Regions from separate parts of the Brasilonema octagenarum UFV-OR1 genome, predicted to be linked through region 3. Evidence: riboswitches for the same ligand, from Rfam matches in the RefSeq annotation. Region 3 holds a riboswitch; each other region holds the start of a gene.

Region 1 (4,926 bases), on a different contig from region 3:
TTTTTTGATGAACCTTTCATACGACAGTGCCAGTCGCCAAAGGTATTTTGGAAACAGATGCCCGTGCTGTTTGGGTATTGCTCCACAGTGCAATTCTTTCCAGGCAAATAACTTCTACCCCTAATCTCATAACAAGTATGATGAGTGAAGCTTCCTCGAATATCGTATACGGGTTTGTCCATACTTATGCTTAAATGCTCCCCTCTTTGGTTAGTGTTATATTCCAGGTCGGTTAGATTGGCTGGGCGAGAGTTGGAGGCAACGTGAAGAGTGAGATCGCTGATAAGGCGCACAAAATTGCTACCACCTTGACCAGGAGTCCCAAACTGCGATTCTTGGTCGCACAGAAAATACATCTTTGCCTGCTCGATACTAGGCGCTCCTTTTTTTGGTTCTACCCTCGATGAGCAAGTCTGAGGTTGGCGGGCTGTTCCATACGGAAGAGTCTGAGCAGTTAGTATGGTAGGCGTTAAAACCGTTAGCAGCGTACAGCCTATTATCCTAAGAGTAAACCTTAATTTCACGTTATTTGCCAACATCAAAACTGTAAAAGTAAAAATAATCATACCAGTCGAATCAAAAATTAGATGGACTTGAGATCACAGGGCTTTTCATTTGCACAAACCACATGGTGTGGGAGCACAGCATTGCAATGCTCCCATACCATTTCACAAAAAGTCTACAAACAAAGCCGGGGAAATCCGATTAGGCTTCCCCTAGCTTTATTCATAATCCCGATATCTCCAAACTTATTAACCTTGCAGTGCCATGTCGCCTTGTGTTGGATTTGCTATTATCCAGGCGGAGTAGACATCCTCAATAAATTTTTTGTGATTCTCAACTCCTTGAAGGTTGCTTGCTTGTACTTTTAAGGTGGTTAAATAGACTCCATGCAGTATTTGATGTCCATAACCAATAACTTGACCTATCTGCCCTGTGATTTGATGCTGTGCGTAATCTCCAATGTTCAGCATATTAATAACTCCCTGACGTGAAAGGTTTAGTGACTTGTTTTTTTACTGTTTCTGCACGTTAGGTGCGATTTGGTGCAGCATGATGCAAAATCGCTCTCTTTATTAGTGCTGCGTTTTTAGCGCTAAGTCCGGATTATTTTCGAGCTTGCACTTGGTAACACCAGTCGCCACCTTACGAAAAACTCCGCAACACTATCAAATCGGTAGAAATTAAGCTGCAATTTGAGGTTTGCTCTCTATTGAGGGCATGGTTTGAGCTAGTAGATGTGTGTAGATTTGAGTCAGGCGGGATGCGACACTATACCAACTAAACGCAATCTCTACTCGTTGTCTACCAGCTTCACCTAATTGATCTCGCCAATTTGGGTTGAGCAAAATCCGGTCAATAGCAGTAGCAAAAGCGACTTCATCTTTAGGGGGAACGAGTAACCCAGTCACTTCAGGTACGACTGTAAATTGCAGCCCCCCAACATCACTAGCCACGACTGGAGTCTGACTAGCCATTGCTTCTATTGCAACTAAACCAAAAGGTTCGTAGTGACTAGGTACAACACAAACATCTGCGGCTGCATAGTAGGAGGGGATAACAGCCTCATCTAGGCGACCTGGAAAGGTTGTACAGTTTTCCAATCCGAGTTCTGCGACAATGCTTGCGATGCGATCGCGCTCGATCCCATCACTATGACCTGGACGATAACCACCTCCAATAACAAGTTGCAGGTTAGCATGATCCCGCAAACTAGACTTTGCAACGGCTCGTACTAATGTCTCGATCCCCTTACGTTGGTCAAAGCGACCGACATAGAGGATCATCTTAACATCAGGTGCAATTCCTAACTCTTGCCGTGCTGCAGACCTTTGAATCAACCCAAACTTATCGACATCAGTTCCGCAAGGAATGACTTCGATTTTCCCTTTGGTGGAAACGAGTCTTCGCATATGTTGCTGTTCTTGAGGACTAGTTGCAACAACTCGATCCACGGTTTCTAGACAGGCTTTTTCAACGGCTATTCGCTTACTAGCAATTGCTGGAATATCAGAAATCGCACTGTACTTGACTGTTCCTAAAGAGTGGTAAGTATGCAACTGAATCAACGGCTGTTGTTTTTTGAGTTCCATACCCACCCACGAGGACAACCAGTAGTTAGTATGAATCAAACGGTACTGAAATCCTTGCTCCCGCTGGAATGTCTGAAACTCTGCAATAAATTCTGGTAGATGCTCGAATAAGTGATCTCGCCCTATAAACTCAGTAGGTCCAGTCTTCAATCGGATCGTGCGACATAATGGCCCATGCTGCACAATCGTAGCCTGCTCAGGACTACTTTGGCGGGTGAACATATCCACCTGCCAACCTTGTTCCGCAAGGGCATAACCTACTTGACGCACATAGACATTTTGTCCTCCAGCCTCTTCCTGTCCAATTTCTGCAGCAGGATCTCCATCAACAGAAATCAGAGCAATGCGATGTTTTCTGGTCGGTAACATAGTTAAACTTCACCATATAACAATTTTTCCTGCCTCAACAGACTGGAAGAAAAGGTAATATGGTCTTTTCCTCATAGTCAAGGGCAGGTACAACGAAGCGCACAGATACCAGCCAAGGACACTGACGAGAACAATGCATTACTCATAAGAATGCGGCTCGTTCAGTCTCCTCTCAATGCCGACGAAGTTAGCTGACGGGCTAGGACTGAGAGATGTCCCTCTCACAGAACAGAAGAAAGAAAAAAAAAGACAGGAGAAAAAACTGGAGTAATTTTTGTCTTAATTCATTCTTCATTTTTCATTCTTCGCTCTCCTATGAGATTAGCCCCAAACTTGGTTCCTCCGCTCCAGGCTTACCCCGATGTAACAAAATGTTTTGGGCAATCCGTGGATTAGGCAGACTCATGTAAATTTGTTAAGAATTGTAGCTGTAAACGTGACTTAAGTCAACCTCTTTGTGAAATTAACTTCTGCTAACTACAAGCAATCATGTGCTCTCATGATGTTCCATTGCAAGTGTATGCAAACACTTAACAGCATTATCTGGCGGTATCGCCAAGTGAAAACATTAAGTTGATATTGGGTTTCAGCGTAATATTGCGTTCTTAGTATAAACGTTATCTCCGATTATATATTCACTGTAGAAAAAAAGCAGGCATGAAACATAAGTTAATAATACGATATATTTTTTTATCAATAGAAACTTCATGTATCATTTGTGGGCAAAGATCTCTGAACACCATCTTATGAAAAGACAGTTACAAAGCACCCAGAATTTGATAACCCGCGACTTGAGTTATTCGCACACGACTTCGACAAGATAACTTTATAGGTTGGAAACCCAATTTCTCGATGAAACCGGGTTCCTAACTACCTTCACTGACGAGCAGCAATTTTTCTTTTTAATACAGAAATACGTTCTTGCGCTCCTGGGTGACTACTCAAAAAGCTTGGTGCAGAACGCTGGTTCACCAATTTGCTCAAAAATGCAGGCATAGCATTAGGGTTATAACCTGCTCGTTCGAGATATCGCAGTCCTTTATCATCAGCATTATATTCAGCTTGACGGCTGTTGGGTAGATCTACAGCAAGCTTATAAGCTGCAGCAGCGACGGTGCTGCGATCTAATCCAGCCAGTGAGGCTGCGCCTTGAGCGAGTTGCGCTTGTTTTAGCTTAGCCACTAAGTCGTCGTTGCAAATGTGACCTATTTCGTGACCGATAACCGCTGCTAACTGGTCTTCATTATCCGCCGCATTAATCAATCCAGTGTGGACGTAAACATAACCACCTGTGGTTGCAAAAGCATTAATGCTTCGGTCTTGAACGACAGAAAATTTAAAAGGAGTTTGAGAACAATCACTAGCTTTAGCTAACCGTTGACCTATTCGACTAACATTAGCGTTGGTACTGAGTCTGTAATTACTGCGTACCTGTTGATCAATTTCGCGACCTAACCCGACTTTTTGCTCTGTTGACAGGTTGGAAAGCTGCAGAAGCTGAGCGCCATTAAAAAGTAACTGACCCCAGGAAATAGCATTAGCTGGTGTGAAAGGAGATAGTCCCACTCCTAAAGTAATCCCCAAACCAGCAAGAAAGAGGGCAAGGCTTTTACGCAATTTAGAAAAGCGAGAAAGCATCATAATCATAATCAAAAGTCAGAAATTTACAGTCCAAAAGCTTATTTATTGTTTTAGTTAAATGCAACAACTTTAATATCAGGTGTATTCAAACTGTCAATTATTTGCTAAAACTTTTTAGTCCTTTTTGCTAGATTTAGCTGTTATTCTTCTTTAACTAAAATATAGACTAACAATTCGAGCCAGGAAGACACCACTAGGGAGGAATTTTATTTGTTAACTAACAGACTATTGATATAATTAATAAATTTTTTTTTGTCTTCTCTCCAAAGATGTATTTATGATGAAAGCCAGCTTGGACGTCCAACGACTAGAAGTTTATCTACCCGTAGGGCAGTTAGATCAAGCAGCCGACATCCTGAACACCAACGTTGATTTACTGGTTTTTGCCACAGTGTTGATAACTTTGAGTATCCGTCAGTTCCGACGATAGTAGGGATGAGTTGTCTACTGCTGTGTTATTTGCGAAATTTCGACAATCGGGACTAAAGCTTTTGCTTTAGTCCTTTTGTCTTCTTTTTCTCTTCAATCTTTCCACAAAGCGATACCACCCAATAAACCAGTGATATTGGGGATGATCTTCACATTTGATGGTAATTTGATATCTACTTTTTTCGCTTCACCACCACCGATATACAGATAATCGTAATTGAACAGATGTTCCAGAGATGCGATCGCTCTTTCTAAGCGCCTGTTCCATTTCTTTTCACCTACCTTTTCCAAGGTAGCACGTCCTAGCTGTTGCTCGTAAGTTTCTCCTTTACGAAACTCATGATGTCCCATTTCTAAATTCGGCACGAGTTTACCATCTACAAATAAGGCCGAA
Region 2 (4,926 bases), on a different contig from region 3:
TGGCTCTTGACTCCTGAGTTCTTTTGTTAAAATAGTCTCGGTTTTTGAGAGATCTACCAGTGGTTTAAACAAATCCCTGTTACCTTTGGAAAAGTAACCGGATTCAATCTGGTCAATCGCTTGTTTAAGTTGAGGATTACTGTTGTAATAATCCCACGGATGGTAGCCTTGAGCTTTCATTTGTGAAACTTGCTGTGCCGTCAGTCCAAAGAGGAAGAAATTTTCGTGTCCGACGCGATCGCCCCAAAGGGGCGATTGCGAATTTCAATATTCGCCCCATCCAGTGTACCAATCGTCAATGTGCCATTCATCGCAAAGTTCATTTTATATCAAATCCGTTTGTATCAGAATTATTTCTCCCTCTTCTCTCTCTGCGTTCTCTGCGCCTCTGCGGTTTTTTAATGATTCAGATGTTACCGGATTTAATATTACTCGTGCCAGAAGCTTCTTTACCAGCAGTCGAGATTTGTTCCGAAACATCAGCCGCTGGATATATTCGCTGTGCTAATGCCACATTGTAGTTTGCTAGAAAAACCACTTTAAGGCGAGACCCAAGGTAGTGTTAAGCTGTTTTCAATCAAACCTGATGAGTGATGGAGATGGAGCGATTTTGTAATATTTTTATATTTTCTAATTTCTTAAGCTTTTTCCTCAACCTTGGATGTTGGCAAGTACTTTTGTAATACCTCCCCAACCAACAAAAAGAAGATTCCACTCAGAATTCCTATTCCCATGATGTTCAATTCAACGCTACCAAATCCTCCTAGAATATCAGGACTTATAAGTGTTATAATGAGTAATGAAAAAGCCGAAAAACTACTTATTGTTAAAGACAGCTTTACGCTTTGTTTGGAGAAGTTATAGCGTTCCGTTTGAGCGATTAAATAAGCAACAAAAGGAGCAAACACCGCTCCTACATATGCTGCATAAAAATACACAATCAGATTAACAATCTCCCCACCTTTCAAAGCAACGGCAAGACTAAACAGAGCATTTGCAGCAGTGACGAGTAGCCGACTCCAAACAGATGCAGGCAGAATATTGAAGTCCAAAATTGTCTTGGTTTGCACTCGCAAAATACTGCTGCCAATACCCAGCGCTGGAACCAGTAAAGACATAATCATCAGTATACCTAAAGGCTTGTCGGTGCCACCGCCAACCCAAGCTAGGATAAATGGGAGAGCTTGTTTACCATCAATACCAGCAGGCAAAATTCCTGCGTTCTGTGCTGCGACAACAACTGTTGAAGGTAAAAAAGCAAGCAGTAGTAGCAAAATTGCAGCTATTGTACACCCTCGATACAGGCTGTTTTCATCTTTTGCTTGGACAAGAAACTGCTGATACTTCATATCTATAGGTACCAGCAGAATTGTAGACAATGAGACGCCCACTATAGTTGGCAAACTCATATGCTTGAGTGAGCTAGCAAATTCTATGGGCGATCGCACATAATCACCAAAAGCGTGTAACACCCACAGTCCATAAAGCAAAGCCAAAAAGTTCAGAATCAGTAACCCGCGGAATATCCAGCCTGCTTTTTATATTGGGAGTAAAGAAATGATTGCAAACAGGATAGCCAAAACAACCATCGTCGGGAGAGTGGGTATTCCGAAAACCTTGAGAATAAAAGCTCCAGAAATCAACTGAACGGCTTCAATACCAATCAGCGATAACCACGACATCAGGCTGACAAAAACTTTTACCCCATCTCCGTAGGCAGAACCTAGCAATGTCCAAATTGGCTCTGTTCGCTTCCAGTAAAATTTTGCCAGTCCTAAAAGAGCTATTGTACCAAAGCCAAGGGAGACAGTATAGAGACTGCCAGCAGCCCCTAAAGTTAGTGATTTCTCAGCGGTTCCTAAAACAAACCCCAAACCGTAATGCGCGGATACTAGCAAGGCTGCTAGCGAGAAGGTGTCGAGTCTGCGCTCTAAAGCCATATTGGCATCTGCTCCACAAATTTTTTTTAAATTTCCCCGTGAATTTTTACTGGCTCGTGGCTAGACTTCATTAACTCGTAGAGATCATAAGCATATAAATCTTCCTGACTTGGCTCATCAGTCTGACTTGTTGCCACAATTGGGTCATTGTATGCTTTCGTTCTACCAATCAGTAAAAGTTTTTTTCCGGCACACTCTCCAATTAATCTGAACTGATGGTCGGGAAAAAAGTTGACTTCATCTGTATATAACGTATGATTTTTGATCGGCATATTTTCTCCTCAATTCTTATAAAAGGTGCGACTGGTTAAAATTAATTCTCAACCTTTAGTTGGGAAAGATGCTGATTCTTCGTAGTCAAGGGAATTGCTAGTAGAGATGCACACAATTACTTAAATTTTTGACTTTTGAATTCACAAAAGATACAGGCTCTTCCCTAAAGGAAATCAACAGATATATGTTTACACTGCCAGTAATGAAAGGCAATGTTAGCAAGGAGAACCTGGGGACAACAGCTTGGAATCAGCAGATGCCATAGGTACTCGTTCCAATGCCGACGGAGTTAGCTGACGGGCTAAGACTGGAAGGTGTCTCTCCATTCAAGATTCGCCCCAATACATTGGTTCCTCCGCTTCTAACCCAGAGTTGAAGTTTTTCAGCAACTAGACTGGATTGAATTAGGCAAGTTTTACCCATACATTCACTAAAACTATACTGAAACGTCCAAAGAGTCAATCCATCTTAACTTCCCACATCAGGACGAGTGCTATTTAACAACTTATCTGGTTAATATTTACGGTGAATTGTATTAATAATGCTCTGATGGTGGATGCTTCAGTAATTGGTGAGGAAACGTATATGAGTAAAACCTCATATCTTTACAAATTATACCCAAGAATAAAAAGATTGCTCAGGTGCTGAAATACCTATTTTTTAGGGATACTGCAAGCGCCATGACTGCCATACTTGTCAAGCTTAAAAATTAGCAACAGCCTTAATTGGCTGTTACTAGTTAGGAAAAATCATATGATTGACCAAATTGTAAACCAAACTTTAATCAACTTGCACCATATAGCAATCCGTGCAGGAGTTGTGAAATTACTCGTTGAGGTAGGGAACGCTCTGCACAGGCTATGCCAACACAAATGAAATAGGACTGCCATAGCAGACTTTCAAGCTAAAAAACTTCCGTAGCCGCCGCCTGAGGGCAAAGCGGATGCTGTGCGAACGGCGATCGCCCTTGGCGGCTCCCTTTGGGAGCATCGCACAGTATTGAGCTATGTAACACCTTTGGTTGTGATGGCTTTACGAAGTTTAACCATTGTTTAGTTAAACACATAAAACACGGGTCAGCTACCAACTTTATAGAATTATAAGCTTTCCACAGATGTTTTAGTTTTGTCAGAGAGGATGCCTACACAGTTCGTTCCACACAAATGCTCTCGTAAGCTTATTAACTTCCCACCTCAGGATGAGTGCTATTTAACAACTTATCTGGTTAAGATTTACGATGAATTGTATTAATCATGCTTTTATGATGGATGCTTCGGTAATTGGTGAACAAGTCATTGCTACAAACTTAAAGCAGTTTCTTTTGGTACTTGCAGTTTCTTTAGGGGTGGCGACAATATCACAGATATTTAGCTGGTTTCGGCAAATACCTTACACTTTACTTTTAGTCATTGTAGGCTTAGGGTTAGCTTTTGCCGATGTTCGTTTAGTGGATCTTTCTCCAGAATTAATTTTGTTTATTTTTCTACCACCATTACTTTTTGAAGCAGCATGGAATTTAAAATGGTCGAATTTAAAGCGGGATTTGTTGCCAATTACTCTTTATGCAGTTATTGGGGTTGTGATTTCAATAGTGGGGATGGCAATAGGTTTAAATAAATTTGCAGGAATCTCACTCACAACGGCTTTACTCATCGGGGCTAGTCTTTGTGCCACGGATCCAGTTTCAGTCACTGCTTTATTTCGGGAATTGGGCGTTCCTAGTCGTTTGACAACATTAATTGAAGGTGAAAGCTTGTTCAATGATGGCATGGCAGTTGTTGCTTTTAGTTTTTTAGTGCAACTGCCTTTAGGAACAGCTGAATTAGAATTAAAACCAATTGTGGTAGAACTTTTTACAGTTGTTGGTATTGGTATGGCGGTTGGAGGACTCATTGGTTTTGGGATCTCTTACCTCACCCAACGTTTCGATTTACCACTTGTGGAACAGTCTTTAACTTTAGTTTCTACCTATGCAACATATCTTATTGTTGAGGAGTTAGGTGGATCTGGAGTCATTGGGGTTGTGACGACAGGGTTGATTTTGGGCAATTTTGGTTCTCGGATTGGTATGAACCCGCGTACTCGGGTTATCGTGACTGAGTTCTGGGAATTTCTGGCGTTTTTTGTGAACTCAATTGTCTTTCTGTTGATTGGGGATCAGATACGGTATGCCAGTTTGGAGGAAAACTTAACAATCATTGCAGTGACAGTAGGGGTAATGATTTTAAGTCGGGCAATTGCAATATTGTCTTTAAGTCAATTAAGCAATCTTTTACAAGCATCAAAAATTACTTTACCTGAACAAACTATACTCTGGTGGGGCGGGGTGCGCGGTTCTGTTTCTATTGCTTTGGCTTTGAGTGTACCCACAATTGTAGTAGAGCGAGAAAAAATTATTGCTACAGTGTTTGGTGCAGTATTATTTACTTTGCTATTCCAAGGATTAAGTATCAAACCTTTATTACAAAAGCTTAACTTTCTGGGTGACCAGTCCTTACGCGAGCGATATTTAGAAATAGTTGCACGGACTGTTGCTCTCAATCGTGTCTTACAACACCTTCAAGTAGACCAAAGACCTGGTGTAGACCCAGAGTTTTACCGCTATCAAGAAGCACTGGTTAAAGGAGAAATTGAAAATTTAGAAGCGCAAATTAACCAGCTACAGGATGAGCATCCAAACATCCGCAACTTTCCAGCTGAACAACTCCGAGGA
Region 3 (4,926 bases):
AAATTAAAGAAGATAAATTCAAGAAATCTCCTAAAAAATACTACTTGAAATACATAGATCGCTGTGACCAACCACGAACAAGTTAGCAAAAGTTTAACTCTTTTAAATCAAGGATTGTACCCTTATGTAAAAAGGGAGATGCAAAAAGTTTATGGTGAGCGCTGGCTAAGAATTATCTCATCATCTATGTCTGATAACTCATCCATAAAGCTTAGCCCAGAAGAGATTCTAGGTAATGATGTTTTTACTTTATTAAAAGTCATTATTGGACAGTGGAATCAGGTATTCAGCAAAAATTTAGGTTACGCTGAGGGAGCTTTAGTGAGTGAACTCATGGAAGTTACTAACAGTTGGGCGGATCAATATCATTTTTCAACTGAAGACACTTATCGCACTTTAGACACGATCGCTCGACTCCTGAAAGCTATCTCTGCACCAGAAACAAGTATTGTAGAACTTGACTTGCAAAAAGTCTTAAAAAGACTTTTTTCTAAACAAGCCGAAAAAGACTCCAACACAGAGACATTGGCTGACATTGTCAAACACCAAAACTTTCAGAATACTTCTCTTTTAATCCGTGCGCTGACACACCGTTCCTATGTCCATGAAAACCCGCAAGAAGGTGAACACAACGAACGTCTGGAGTTTCTTGGTGATGCTTTGCTGACTTATTTAAGTGGCGAATACCTTTATCGTCGTTACCCAGAAAAGGGAGAAGATGAGTTAACTCGTCGGCGTTCTGCACTGGTTGATGAAAAGCAACTAGCAAAATTTGCAATTGAGGTTGGTTTAGATCGCAGAATGCGGTTAGGTAAAGGTGCAACTTTAGAAGGAGGTTACCAAAATCCTAATTTACTCAGCAGTACTTTTGAAGCAGTCATCGCCGCTTACTACTTAGACAACAATTATGATAGTGAAGCAGTACGTGCTGTTGTGGAACCGTTGTTTGACTCTGTTCCTGAGAGTATTGTGGAGTTTCGCTCAAATGTAGACTCTAAAAATCGCTTTCAAGAATGGGTGCAACGCAATATCACTCAAATACCACCCAAGTATGTCACAGTTCAAGTAGGTGGTTCTTCTCATGCTCCAGAGTTTGTAGCTAAAGTAGTTGTGGGAGAGAAAGAGTATGGACAAGGTAAAGGGCGCAGTAAGAAAGATGCTGAGAAGGCTGCAGCTGAGAACGCGCTAGCTAGGCTAGAAAAATCAAAGTAAATGTCAGATATACACCTCACACTTCTACTTTTAACGGTAAAGTCACAGTGAAAGTAGAACCTACTCCTATTTGGGAGACTAAGCTAATTTCACCTTGCAACAGTTTTATCAGCCGTGAAACGATTGCCAAGCCCAAGCCGGTACTATTGGGAAGGAAGGATTTACTACCAGAACCAATGCGAAAGTAAGGTTGAAAAATCTGTACTTGATCTTCTGGCTCAATTCCAATTCCAGTATCTGAAACTGCAACACTCCACTTGCTAATGTCTAAAGTTTCACACTTGATTTTTACCGTTCCTGACTCTGTGTAGCGAATCGCATTACTAACAAGATTTGTTACAATTTGCTGTAATCGTAACGGGTCTGTTACAACTTCGTCAGGAGCACGGTTGCAATCAATAACAATTTGTAATTTTTTTTGAGTAGCCAAAGGCTCCAGCATTTCGTAGACATTTATAATTAATTCATACACCTGAGTTGGTTCTGGTTCGAGTTTCATCTGCCCTGCATCATAGCGAGAAATCTCCAGTGCATCGTTAATCAGGTGAATTAATTGTCTCCCACTGCGTAACACGCGGTCAATATGTTCTAGATGGCTAAAGGAATTTTTTTCCTCTGATTTTTGGCGTTGTAAGCGCAAAAACAAATCTGAGTAACCAATAATCGAAGTTAATGGGTTTTTGAGTTCGTGCGCGAGATACGATAAATTATCTTGATTTGCTCGCACTAAGCGAGTTAATTCCTGATTATTAAGGGTTAACTGATTGTGCAGCTGCTCTAGTTCTGTTAATCGCTGTTCTGTGTAACTTTGGAAACAATAGGCTATTGCTTCATCTAACACCATATCAATCAAATGCACGGCTCGCATCACTTCTTTTGCTGATGCTTTCAGGAATTCCGGTTCTAAAGTGACAAATATGGTGTTACGCAAAAGCCGATACTCTAGTGCAATTTCTGCTGCATCGAAACCTTGTTCAGCCCTAAGAATCCCATGCTCTAAACTTGCTTGAACTAGGGATTGAACTTCATCATCTTGATATTGAGAAAGCACAGTTGCTAGAGCCAAGAGGACATGATCAAGATGATTTTCAATAGCTGTACGGCTTAGATGATTGGTGCTGAAAATCTTTTTATCCCGACGAACAGCTTCCACCCATTGTTTCATAATCCTCTGAGTTTGATCCCGCAGCAATTGACTAAAATCTTTCATCACTTATGGGTGGATAGACATACAAATAGAGTAAATCATTCTATGATCTACATCCTAAGCATAGGAGTATTACATTGTCTTTACTAAAAAGATGTAATAATTAGAAATAAAAATACATAATATCCAAATCATCTTTATTCATCTAAAAATAAATGAATTTCCTTTCTAAGAATACTTGTTTTCTAGCCAAAAAAAGTATATCCTAGGGTTGCTTGACGCCATTGTTTGCTGGTGTTACATTTATCATAAATCAGAGTAAGTCAGCCTAATCCAATGAATTGCATTGCATAAGTTGGAGCGGAGGAACCAAAGTATGGGGCGTATCTTACTAGAAGAAACAAACAGTAGATGTATCTTTTCACTTGTTGTTTTTTCCTTCTATCAGAGGGGTATCTCTCAACCCTAGCCCGTCAGCTAACTTCGTAGGCAATGAGAGGAGACTGAAGAGACAGCATGATTGTAATGTTGTGATCTCATCAGTATCCTTGGCTGGTACTGCTCGGACTAATTGTACCTGCGTGAAGTCTGTTGAGGTCATCAATGGTGTTACAACTAAACGTAGCTGCCATTTTGGCGGTTGCTAGTCGAACAGCTTGGAAACGCGCTAAACCCGTTATTGTACGGGACGCTTTCTTGCTACCTTTGGTTGGTTTTTTGGGCGTTATTGTTGTCTGGTGGATTATTGCCCTTGCCAATCATGAGTTAATGCCCACGCCACCTGAAGCATTAGCAGCAAATTTAGATTACATCCTGAACCCATTTTTTCAAAGAGGACCAGGTAACTTAGGTATTGGCTGGCTATTAATCGCGAGTATTCGTCGGGTTTTATTAGGTTTTACTCTAGGTGCTTTAGTAGCTATTCCTGTTGGTTTTCTCATCGGGATGTCAAGAACGGCAATGATGATTCTCAATCCCGTTATCCAAATCTTCAAGCCAGTATCACCTCTAGCATGGCTTCCTATTGCTCTAGCAATCTTTAATTTGGCAGATCCATCGGCAATCTTTGTGATTTTCATTACTTCTCTGTGGCCAACAATTATTAACACTGCTTTGGGAGTTTCCAGTGTTTCCAAAGACTATATAGATGTAGCACGAGTTCTAGAAATGCCCGCTTGGCGAAGAATTACAAAAATCATTTGGCCTGCAAGTTTACCATACATTTTTACAGGTTTACGAATTAGTATAGGCATTGCCTGGTTAGTTATCGTTGCAGTAGAAATGCTCACAGGTGGTGTTGGAATTGGCTTTTTTGTCTGGGATGAGTGGAGTCGCTTGAACCTCAATTCCGTTTTTCTTGCTGTTCTAGTGATTGGCTTAACAGGACTGTTGCTTGATTATGCCATAGGCAGAATACAAGCTTTTGTCACTCGTCGCCCGGTAACTTCAAATTAGGTTTTCATCAGCGGTCAGTCATTGATTATATATGGTGCGTTCCACTGCATTATCGCACCACCATATTATTACCTTTGATGAAATCTGACCTTTTTCAATAGCTAATGAATTGTGTGGGGTCAGACAGATAAGCTATTTAAAATTTCAAGAACAAGCTGACTGTATAACAAGCAGCCTACCTGCTATTTGTATACACGAATCAAATATCTGACAGTCCAAACAAGAACTTTTGTCCCTAGTTAATATTCTGAGTCATTTCGCCGCAGGAGGTTGTTCATGAGCGACGATAACACAAATAACTGGAAGCGACGAGACTTTATCACAGGGCTAGGCGCTACAGCATTTGCAACTGGACTTTCTTCTTGTGCCATTAATGCTAATCGTGCCCCTAAAGGACTGTCACAAGCGGCGTCGGCGGTGGAACCAGTCGTAGATCCCAAGACACTAGAAAAACCTAATATTACAGTGGGATACGTACCGGTGAATGACTGCGCCCCCTTTGCTATAGCCTGGGAGAAAGGGTTTTTCCGCAAGTATGGTTTAAACGTCACCCTCAGCCGTGAAGCAAGCTGGGCGACGTCTCGTGATGGTATTATTTTTGGACGCCTTGATGCTTCACCAGTTGTGAGTGGTGCAGTGATCAACGCCAGAACTGGTGCAGAAGGCGCACGTCATGCCCCCCTGTGTGCAGCGATGACAATTCACCGTCATGGTAATGCGATGACGATGAATAAAGCAATGTGGGAGTCTGGGGTGCGTCCTTGGCGAGACTATAACGGCAATTTAGAAGAGTTTGGACGAGATTTTCGCAATTATTTTGAAAAATTACCAGCTGAAAAACGAGTTTGGGCTGTGGTGCTGAGTTCGGCTATTTATGAATACTTTGTCCGCTACTTAGCAGCAGCCGCTGGAGTTGCTCCTGATGAAGAATTTCGCATTATCATTGTCCCGCCTCCACAGATGGTGGTGAATATGAGAATTGGGGCGATGCAAGGCTACATGGTGGCTGAACCGTGGAATTCACGAGCAATTACTGGTAATGAAGGAATTGGCTTCACCTTCGCTCAAGGGAGAGAAATTTGGCAAGGACACCCAGATAGACTTTTAGGTGT

Evidence for each region. Region 3 has a riboswitch for cyclic di-AMP ahead of ntrB (nitrate ABC transporter permease). Riboswitches for the same ligand answer to the same signal wherever they lie in the genome.
Region 1: another riboswitch for cyclic di-AMP. It lies ahead of AC5590_RS24405 (glycosyltransferase); the one in region 3 lies ahead of ntrB (nitrate ABC transporter permease).
Region 2: another riboswitch for cyclic di-AMP. It lies ahead of AC5590_RS26685 (hypothetical protein); the one in region 3 lies ahead of ntrB (nitrate ABC transporter permease).

What each region holds. Positions count from the first base shown of each region.
Region 1 is NZ_CAWPKW010000284.1:8,467-13,392, forward strand. Features, by position in the region: gene AC5590_RS24395 (hypothetical protein) at 1-566, opposite strand, end outside; gene AC5590_RS24400 (hypothetical protein) at 753-974, opposite strand; gene AC5590_RS24405 (glycosyltransferase) at 1,185-2,462, opposite strand; cyclic di-AMP (ydaO/yuaA leader) riboswitch at 2,624-2,855, opposite strand; gene AC5590_RS24410 (M48 family metallopeptidase) at 3,339-4,103, opposite strand; gene AC5590_RS24415 (hypothetical protein) at 4,381-4,533, shown strand; gene AC5590_RS24420 (ROK family protein) at 4,626-4,926, opposite strand, start outside.
Region 2 is NZ_CAWPKW010000304.1:95-5,020, forward strand. Features, by position in the region: partial or broken gene AC5590_RS26665 (glycogen/starch/alpha-glucan phosphorylase) at 1-180, opposite strand, end outside; partial or broken gene AC5590_RS26670 (glycogen/starch/alpha-glucan phosphorylase) at 422-544, opposite strand; gene AC5590_RS26675 (hypothetical protein) at 639-1,496, opposite strand; gene AC5590_RS26680 (SLC5/6 family protein) at 1,539-1,940, opposite strand; gene AC5590_RS26685 (hypothetical protein) at 1,967-2,212, opposite strand; cyclic di-AMP (ydaO/yuaA leader) riboswitch at 2,477-2,611, opposite strand; gene AC5590_RS26690 (hypothetical protein) at 3,118-3,279, opposite strand; gene AC5590_RS26695 (cation:proton antiporter) at 3,475-4,926, shown strand, end outside.
Region 3 is NZ_CAWPKW010000249.1:19,587-24,512, reverse strand. Features, by position in the region: partial or broken gene AC5590_RS20180 (Swt1 family HEPN domain-containing protein) at 64-420, shown strand; gene rnc (ribonuclease III) at 535-1,212, shown strand; gene AC5590_RS20170 (sensor histidine kinase) at 1,229-2,422, opposite strand; cyclic di-AMP (ydaO/yuaA leader) riboswitch at 2,675-2,866, shown strand; gene ntrB (nitrate ABC transporter permease) at 2,963-3,814, shown strand; gene AC5590_RS20160 (ABC transporter substrate-binding protein) at 4,091-4,926, shown strand, end outside.